DNA from 2 places in the Deinococcus soli (ex Cha et al. 2016) genome. Region 2 is predicted to be linked to the other one. Evidence: riboswitches for the same ligand, from Rfam matches in the RefSeq annotation. Region 2 holds a riboswitch; the other holds the start of a gene.
What was found. A riboswitch is a leader RNA that binds a small molecule or an ion and turns the genes downstream of it on or off. The one in region 2 is predicted to bind cyclic di-GMP.

Region 1 (3,331 bases), 1.4 Mb from region 2:
CTGGTGGGGCTGCCGGGCTGGCCCGCCTCGGGCGTGCCGGGGATGGTGGGGTCGCCGCCGGGGGTGGGGGTGGGGTTCCCGAAGGACAGGCCGGGCAGGTTCACGATGTCCCTGGTGTCGTCCTTCTTGCTGGGGTCGTTGCTGCTGGTGCTGGTGACCGTCACGGTGGGGAGCGTGCCGGGTGCCGTGGGGGCGCTGCCGGCGGGGAAGGTCACCTTGACCAGGATGTCGGCGGTCTGGCCGGGGTTCAGGCGGCCCGCATCGGGCACGCCGTCCCCATCGGTGTCGGTCAGGGGGGTGCCGTCAGGCTTGAGCAGCGTCACGGTCGTCCCGGCGGGGAAGCCCGCAGTGGCGGTGGTGATGTCGAACACGTCGGCGCGGTTGCCGGTGTTCTGGACGGTGTTCGTGAAGGTGATCGTGGTGGTGCTGGTGGTGGCCTGCGCGGTTTGCGTGTCGCTGGCGCTGGGGGTGATGGTGATGCCCTCGGGGCTGCTGTAGGGGGCGGTGGTGGGGTTGCCGTTGCCGTCCGGGTCGGCCTTCGGTCCGATGACGGTGGCGTCCTTGCGGTCCACGGTGGTGACGTTGGAGTTGTTGGCGTCGCGCGGCACGCTGGGGTCGTTGTTGAAGGCCGGGTTGTCCTGGCGGGTACCGGTGGGGTCAGCGCCGTACTTGTCGGCGTTGGTGGCGGCGGTGGGAACGGTGTACACCTGGAAGAACTTGACGGCCTGGTCCTGGTTCACGCCGCTGATGCTGGTGATGGGCGTGGCGGCGGCGATCTCGGCGGCGCTCAGGGTGCCGTCGCCGCTGGTGTCGGCGCTGGCCGGGTAGTACGCGACGCCGGTGGGGGTCTTGACGGTTCCGCTGGGGTCGGGGGTGTTGGTCAGGACGTAGGACTCGTTGGGGACGTTGCCGGTGTTGGTCAGCGTGTACGGGAAGACGACGGTGTCGCCGGGGCGGGCGGTGGCGGTCTGGCCGGGGCGGGTGTAGTCGGGGGTGGTGACGTCGGCGCTGCCGTCGTTCTGCAGGATGGTGAAGCTGGGCACCGGCAGCACGGTGGTGGTGACGGGGTTGGAGGGCACGGGGGGGTTGGGGGTGGTGCTGCCTTCGGGCGTGAAGACGATCTCGGCGGTGTTGGTGATGACCGTTCCGGCGGCGGTGCCGGCGGCGTGCGCGGTGCCGGCAGTCAGGGCGATCAGGGCGGTCAGGGTCCAGTGTTTCTTCATGGCTTCCTCCGGTAGGGGTGGCGGGGGCGTTACTTGACTTTCACGCGGAAGCTGAACTTCAGCGTCTCGTCCGGGCTGAGGCTGGTGACGGTCCAGCGGACGGTGGTGTAGCTGCTGGTGGGGATGGGGACCTCGCGCGTGACCTGCCGGCCGTTCTCGGTGGCGGTGACGGTCCGTCTGGGCTGCGCGCTGAAGGTCTTGCCGCTGTCGGTGGAGTACGTGACCTTCCAGCGCTCGCCGGCGGGGGTGGTCAGGACGCTGAACTCGGTGCCGCGCGGGACGGGAACGGTGACGTTCAGCTGGCCCAGGCGGCGGCCGGAGACGTTGCGCAGCGTGACTTCCTCACGCAGGATGTCGCCGGGCAGGACGGTCCTGGGCGCGGCGATGATGGTCTCGGTGACCTTGCCGCTGCTGTCCGCGCTGCGTTTGACGAGATCCTGCGTGAGGGTGAAGGTGACGTTCTGCGGCGCGGCCGGCTGGGCCGGCGGCGTGGTCTGCTGGGCCTGCGCCAGAGTGAGGACAAAGAGGATGGGGGGAATCAGGCGCTGCACGCCGGGGCACCTCCGGGGCGAAAAAAAAATTGACCGACAGCTGGGGGGATCACTCCCACCGTTCTGTCGGTCGCGCCACTCGCTCCTCATCTGGCTGAGGCGCCCGTGTGCGCCAGATGATTCATTGCTCCGGAACAGCTGCTGGCCCGGGGACCGTCCCCGAGGATGCTGGTCTCACTTCACCGTGTTCACACGCTTGTCACTGACCGCGTGAACAATATGAAATTTCTCACCTGCGCATCTCGTCCATCATGTTGTCCCAGCGGGGGATTGTCAAACCCCCAGACGTCCTGCGCTGGCTTTCACAATGGGGGTACCGTTGCCCCCGTCGAAGGCGTCGATCTCCTCGATAAAGCGGTCAAAGAGGTAACGGCTGTCGTGTGGCCCCGGGCTGGCTTCCGGGTGATACTGCACGGAAAACACCGGGTAGCGGCTGTGCGCCATGCCTTCGAGGGTGCCGTCGTTCAGGTTCACGTGGGTGGGCACGAAGGCCCCGTTGGGAATCGAGTCGATATCAACCGCGTACCCGTGGTTCTGGCTGGTGATCTCCACATTGCCCGTTAAGAGATTCTTCACCGGCTGGTTGCCGCCACGGTGCCCGAACTTCATCTTGAAGGTCTTCCCGCCGGCCGCGAGCCCCAGGATCTGGTGCCCCAGGCAGATGCCGAAGGTGGGCAGCAGCCCCATGAGTTCCCACGCGGTCTTGTGCGCGTACTCCAGCGGGGCGGGGTCACCGGGGCCGTTGGACAGGAACAGTCCGTGCGGTTGCAGGGCCATGATCTGCGCGGGGGTGGTGTGGGCGGGCACCACGATCGGCTCGATGCCGACCTCGGCCAGCCGCTCGATGATGGTGTGCTTGATCCCGAAGTCCATCAGGACCACGCGCTTGCCGTGCCGCAGGGTGGGGAACGCGTAGGGCAGCGCGGTCGTGACCTCGCGGGTCATGTCGTGGCCGTCAATGTCCTGATGGTCACGGGCGCGCCCCACGTACACGGCTTCCTCGGCGGGCGTGAACTCACCGTACGGATCTTCCGGGTGCGTGTAGCTGCGGTGCGCGATGACCCCCTTGACCACGCCGCCCGTGCGCAGGCGCCGCACCAGCGCGCGCGTGTCGATCCCCTGGATGCTCACCACGCCGTACTGCTGCATGAACGCTTCCAGGGACTGCTGCGCGCGGTGGTTGGAGTACTCGCCGCTGAACTCGCGGCTGATGAAGCCGCGCACGTAGGGCTTGTTGCTCTCCATGTCGTAGATCGCCACGCCGTAGTTCCCGACGTGCGGGTACGTGATGGTCACGATCTGCCCGTTGTACGAGGGATCGGTCATGATCTCCTGGTACCCGGTCATGGAGGTGTTGAACACCACCTCGCCCACGGTCTCGCCGCGGTGCCCGAACGCGTACCCGCGGTACACGGTGCCGTCTTCCAGAGCCAGGATGGCCCGTTCTTTCCTGATCATGCTTCCTCCATTCGCGCCTCTCCGGACGCGTTTCATGGCTCAGCTCTGCGCGGCACCGTGGTCCCCCCGGGGGGGGTTACCAGCGGTAGCGCACGCTCG
Region 2 (3,331 bases):
CGCTCTGGACGCCGCGCAGATGAGGGCCAGCGTGCACCGCCTGGAGATCCTGGCCGCCCGCTACCCCGCGCAGGCCGACGACACCCTGGACCCCCAGGCGGACGCGGCGCTGCTGGAAAGCGCCTGGGCGCGCGGCCTGAGCGCGTACCGACAGCCGGTCGCCCCGGCGCCGGGCTCACGCGTCCTGCTGGTCGCGCAGGCGAAAGTCCCCCGCGAGAACGTCAGCGAGGCCAGCGTGGACGCGCGGACCCTCGCTGATGACCTGCGCGGCGTGTACGACGTGCACCTGCACGCCTTCGAGGACCCGGCCCACCTGGACTGGAACGCCCTGCGCGCCCACGGCCTCCCGGTGATCCTGGCCACCACCTCCCGCCACCGGCACGCCGCGCTGCGCGGGGTCCGCCCGGACCTGCACCTCGCGCTGTACAACCCTTACGCCGCGCTGGACGTGGACGCCCCCGCGCTGGTGACCTACGGGTTCCAGCCGGAAGCCCGTCGGGCCGCGCTGCGCTGGCTGAGCGGGGACCTATCCGCGACCGGCACGCTGCCCTTCCCGGCCTGACCGGAAGGGACTGGAGGGCAAGGGCGCGGCCTTCGGGTGGCCACAGGTCAACCGGTTTCGCAGGGGCACGGAAGAGGCGTCGGCCCCACCCGAGTCGGTGTGAGGCCGCGCGGGGGCAGCAGTCCGGTCCGTTCGTGCACTGTTGTCCCGTCAGGGCTGGCGGGTCAGAACGCCTCGTACTGGATGGAATCCACCAGCATGTACACGGTGCCGGTCGTGGCGGCGCCACCCCACGCGGCGCTGTTCGTGGGCCACACGTTCAGCATGATGTGCGCGGCCTGCTGCGGGACGTTCTGGGTGGTCTCCCAGACCTTCGCGCCGTTCAGGAAGTACGTGACGCGGTCCGGGCGCCACTCGTAGGTCAGGGTCTGGAAGCTCTGACCGAAGGTGACGCCGGTGGGCAGCACGCCGTAGCTCTTGCTGTTCACGGTGTTCCACACGGCGGCGTTCAGGGTCTTGGGGCGGTTGCCCTCGATTTCCAGGTCGATCTCTGTGGCGCTGCCGTCCACGTAGCTGAACGCTCCGCTGATGTTGCCGCTGAGGACCTTGCCGCTCTTGGTGGGGCTGGCGCTGGTGCTGGCCGCGCGGAAGCGGTAGGTGTACCGCCCGAAACCGAAGGTCTGGGTGCTCTGGACCTCGGCGGCGCGGGCGCACAGGCCGGTCGCGCAGGACTGAACGTTCAGGGTCAGCAGCAGGTGGCCGCCTTTCACGCTGGCCAGCGCCGGGTCGAACCCTCCGGTCAGGCCGGGCGCCTGCCAGAACCCTGGCCAGCTGGAGCGGATCCAGCGGGTGCTGTCCAGCGTGTCGAAGGTCTCGGTCCAGGTGGTGGCGGCTGGACGCAGCGTGGCGCCGCTGGCCTGGGGGGTGGACAGATCGTTGCACGCGGTGAGCCACAGGCCCAGCAGGGCGGCGGCGGCGGTTCGTTGGATGGTCATGTGGCGTCTCCCTCTGGTGGCCCGGCTGACCCTGGGGGTTCCGTGGCTTTGCGTCCCCGCCTCGCGACGGGTTTGCCCTGAGCATCGGGATGCTCGACTGCGCTGTGAGTTTCTCCTGAAGTATCCTTCAAACTTCTTACATGAATGCCGCTCGTGGCTGGACAGGACGGCTTTCCACCCATCCGGGGGTGCGCACGCCCGGCTGTTCCGAGGGGTGCGGTGCTCCCACGCTGCGGCGCACTTTCAGCGGTGTGCGCCCGCTTTGACGGGTCTGCCAGACCCGCTCAGCCGACATTGGTCCGGAGTTCAGCGGCGCGAGCGGACGCAGCGGCGGAAGGCGTCCAGCGCCGCCTGGCTGGTCGTGATGCGCCAGTCGACACGGCCGTCTTGCAGGTGGAACCAGAACGCCCGGCGGATCTGCCCGAAACCCGGCAGGGCCGCGCACATGTCCCGGATCCACGCGGCCTTGCTGCCGCCCTGCTCCACGCTGGCCAGTTCACCCAGCTGCACGGGTTTATTCCCCGCCACGAGTTTCAGTTCCCGGTACGACGCGGCGAAGGTGGCGCGGAAACTCAGCCAGCGGTTCCAGGGATTGGTGGTACCCCAGTTGTACCCGTCCAGGCCGACCTCGTGCACCCATTCGCCCCCCGGGTACAGCGCCCGGTACGAGCTGGGCATGTCGGGGTACAGGATGTTCGGCGTCCACACCCACCGAACGGGGGCCTTCTCGGTGCGGAACACGTTCACGATCCGCCGCCAGGCCCGCACGAAGTCGGTGGGGGTGTTGCTGCGGGTCAGCTGGTACGCGCCCCAGTTGCCGTTCATCTCCGGCGCGAAGGTCACGCGGACCGTCACGCCGCCGCGCCGGATGTCCCGCGCGAACTGCCGCAGATACGCGTCGTGTCGTCCGGCGGCAATGTCGCGGTACGGCACGCCCCGCACGCCGGACGCCAGGCCCACGCGCGGCTGCCACGACAGTTCCAGCTCCCGCCCCTGGCTGCTCAGGGTGCGGGCGTACGCCTGATTGAACGGCGTGTTCCAGTCCTGAAACCAGCGGACTGCGCCGAACGTGCAGCCCAGTTTGCGTTCCACGGCGTCCAGCACGGCGGGACTGTTCACGGTCAGCCCGAATACGCCGCAGGACGGCAGGGGCGCCGCCTGCGCGGACGGCAGGGCGACCAGACCCCCCAGGGCCGCCGTCAGAATCCACTCATGAAGGCCACGTGGGTGACGTGGCGTGCGTTGGTCCGGACGGCCGTGAGACAGGGTGACAGCAGGCATGCAAGGCGCATGATGGCAGCGTTCTGGACGGCCTGCGCACATGCCCCCGTCCGGACCCCCTCTGACTGTAGGTCGGCTTAACGCTGACCCAGCGTGCCCGAAAGGTGGCATTCATGGCCCGTCAGTAACGGGCGACTAGCGTGTGATGCGTAGGGTGTGGTCGTGGGTCCCCGACCCCCGTCCCACCCCACACTGTGCCGGGAGGCAACGATGCTCGTCTTCGATTCGGTCACCTCATGAGACGAGTGGAGCCAGTGGTGAGACCGCCCCGAGGGAGGTCTCACCATGTCTATTCCGGTTTCTTTGCCGTCCACCACGCTGGGCTGGGTGCTGCTCATCATCGTGACTTTGCTGCTTCTCAAGGCCGTCCTGACGGTTACGCTGGCCTTCGCGCACGCCCGCACTGCCGCCCGCCGACGCGCCCGCGCCCAGGGCGCCCCACTGCCCGGCGTGAGCGTCATGATCGCCGCGTACAACGAGGAGGTGGGCATCGCCGACACCCTGCGGTCCGTGCTGGCCCAGCACGGCCCGGCGTTGCAGGTGCTCGTCGTGG

Region 1: linked by a shared signal. The riboswitch ahead of SY84_RS09845 (hypothetical protein) and the one ahead of SY84_RS00535 (glycoside hydrolase family 16 protein) in region 2 are both predicted to bind cyclic di-GMP.

The regions. Positions count from the first base shown of each region.
Region 1 covers NZ_CP011389.1:1,979,410-1,982,740, reverse strand. Annotated here, with positions in the region: gene SY84_RS09850 (DUF11 domain-containing protein) at 1-1,223, opposite strand, end outside; gene SY84_RS09845 (hypothetical protein) at 1,253-1,774, opposite strand; cyclic di-GMP riboswitch class II at 1,830-1,915, opposite strand; gene carA (glutamine-hydrolyzing carbamoyl-phosphate synthase small subunit) at 2,048-3,232, opposite strand; gene SY84_RS09835 (hypothetical protein) at 3,309-3,331, opposite strand, start outside.
Region 2 covers NZ_CP011389.1:111,295-114,625, forward strand. Annotated here, with positions in the region: gene nagZ (beta-N-acetylhexosaminidase) at 1-562, shown strand, start outside; gene SY84_RS00535 (glycoside hydrolase family 16 protein) at 727-1,497, opposite strand; cyclic di-GMP riboswitch class I at 1,510-1,584, opposite strand; gene SY84_RS00540 (glycoside hydrolase family 26 protein) at 1,804-2,778, opposite strand; cyclic di-GMP riboswitch class II at 2,970-3,056, shown strand; gene SY84_RS00545 (glycosyltransferase) at 3,064-3,331, shown strand, end outside.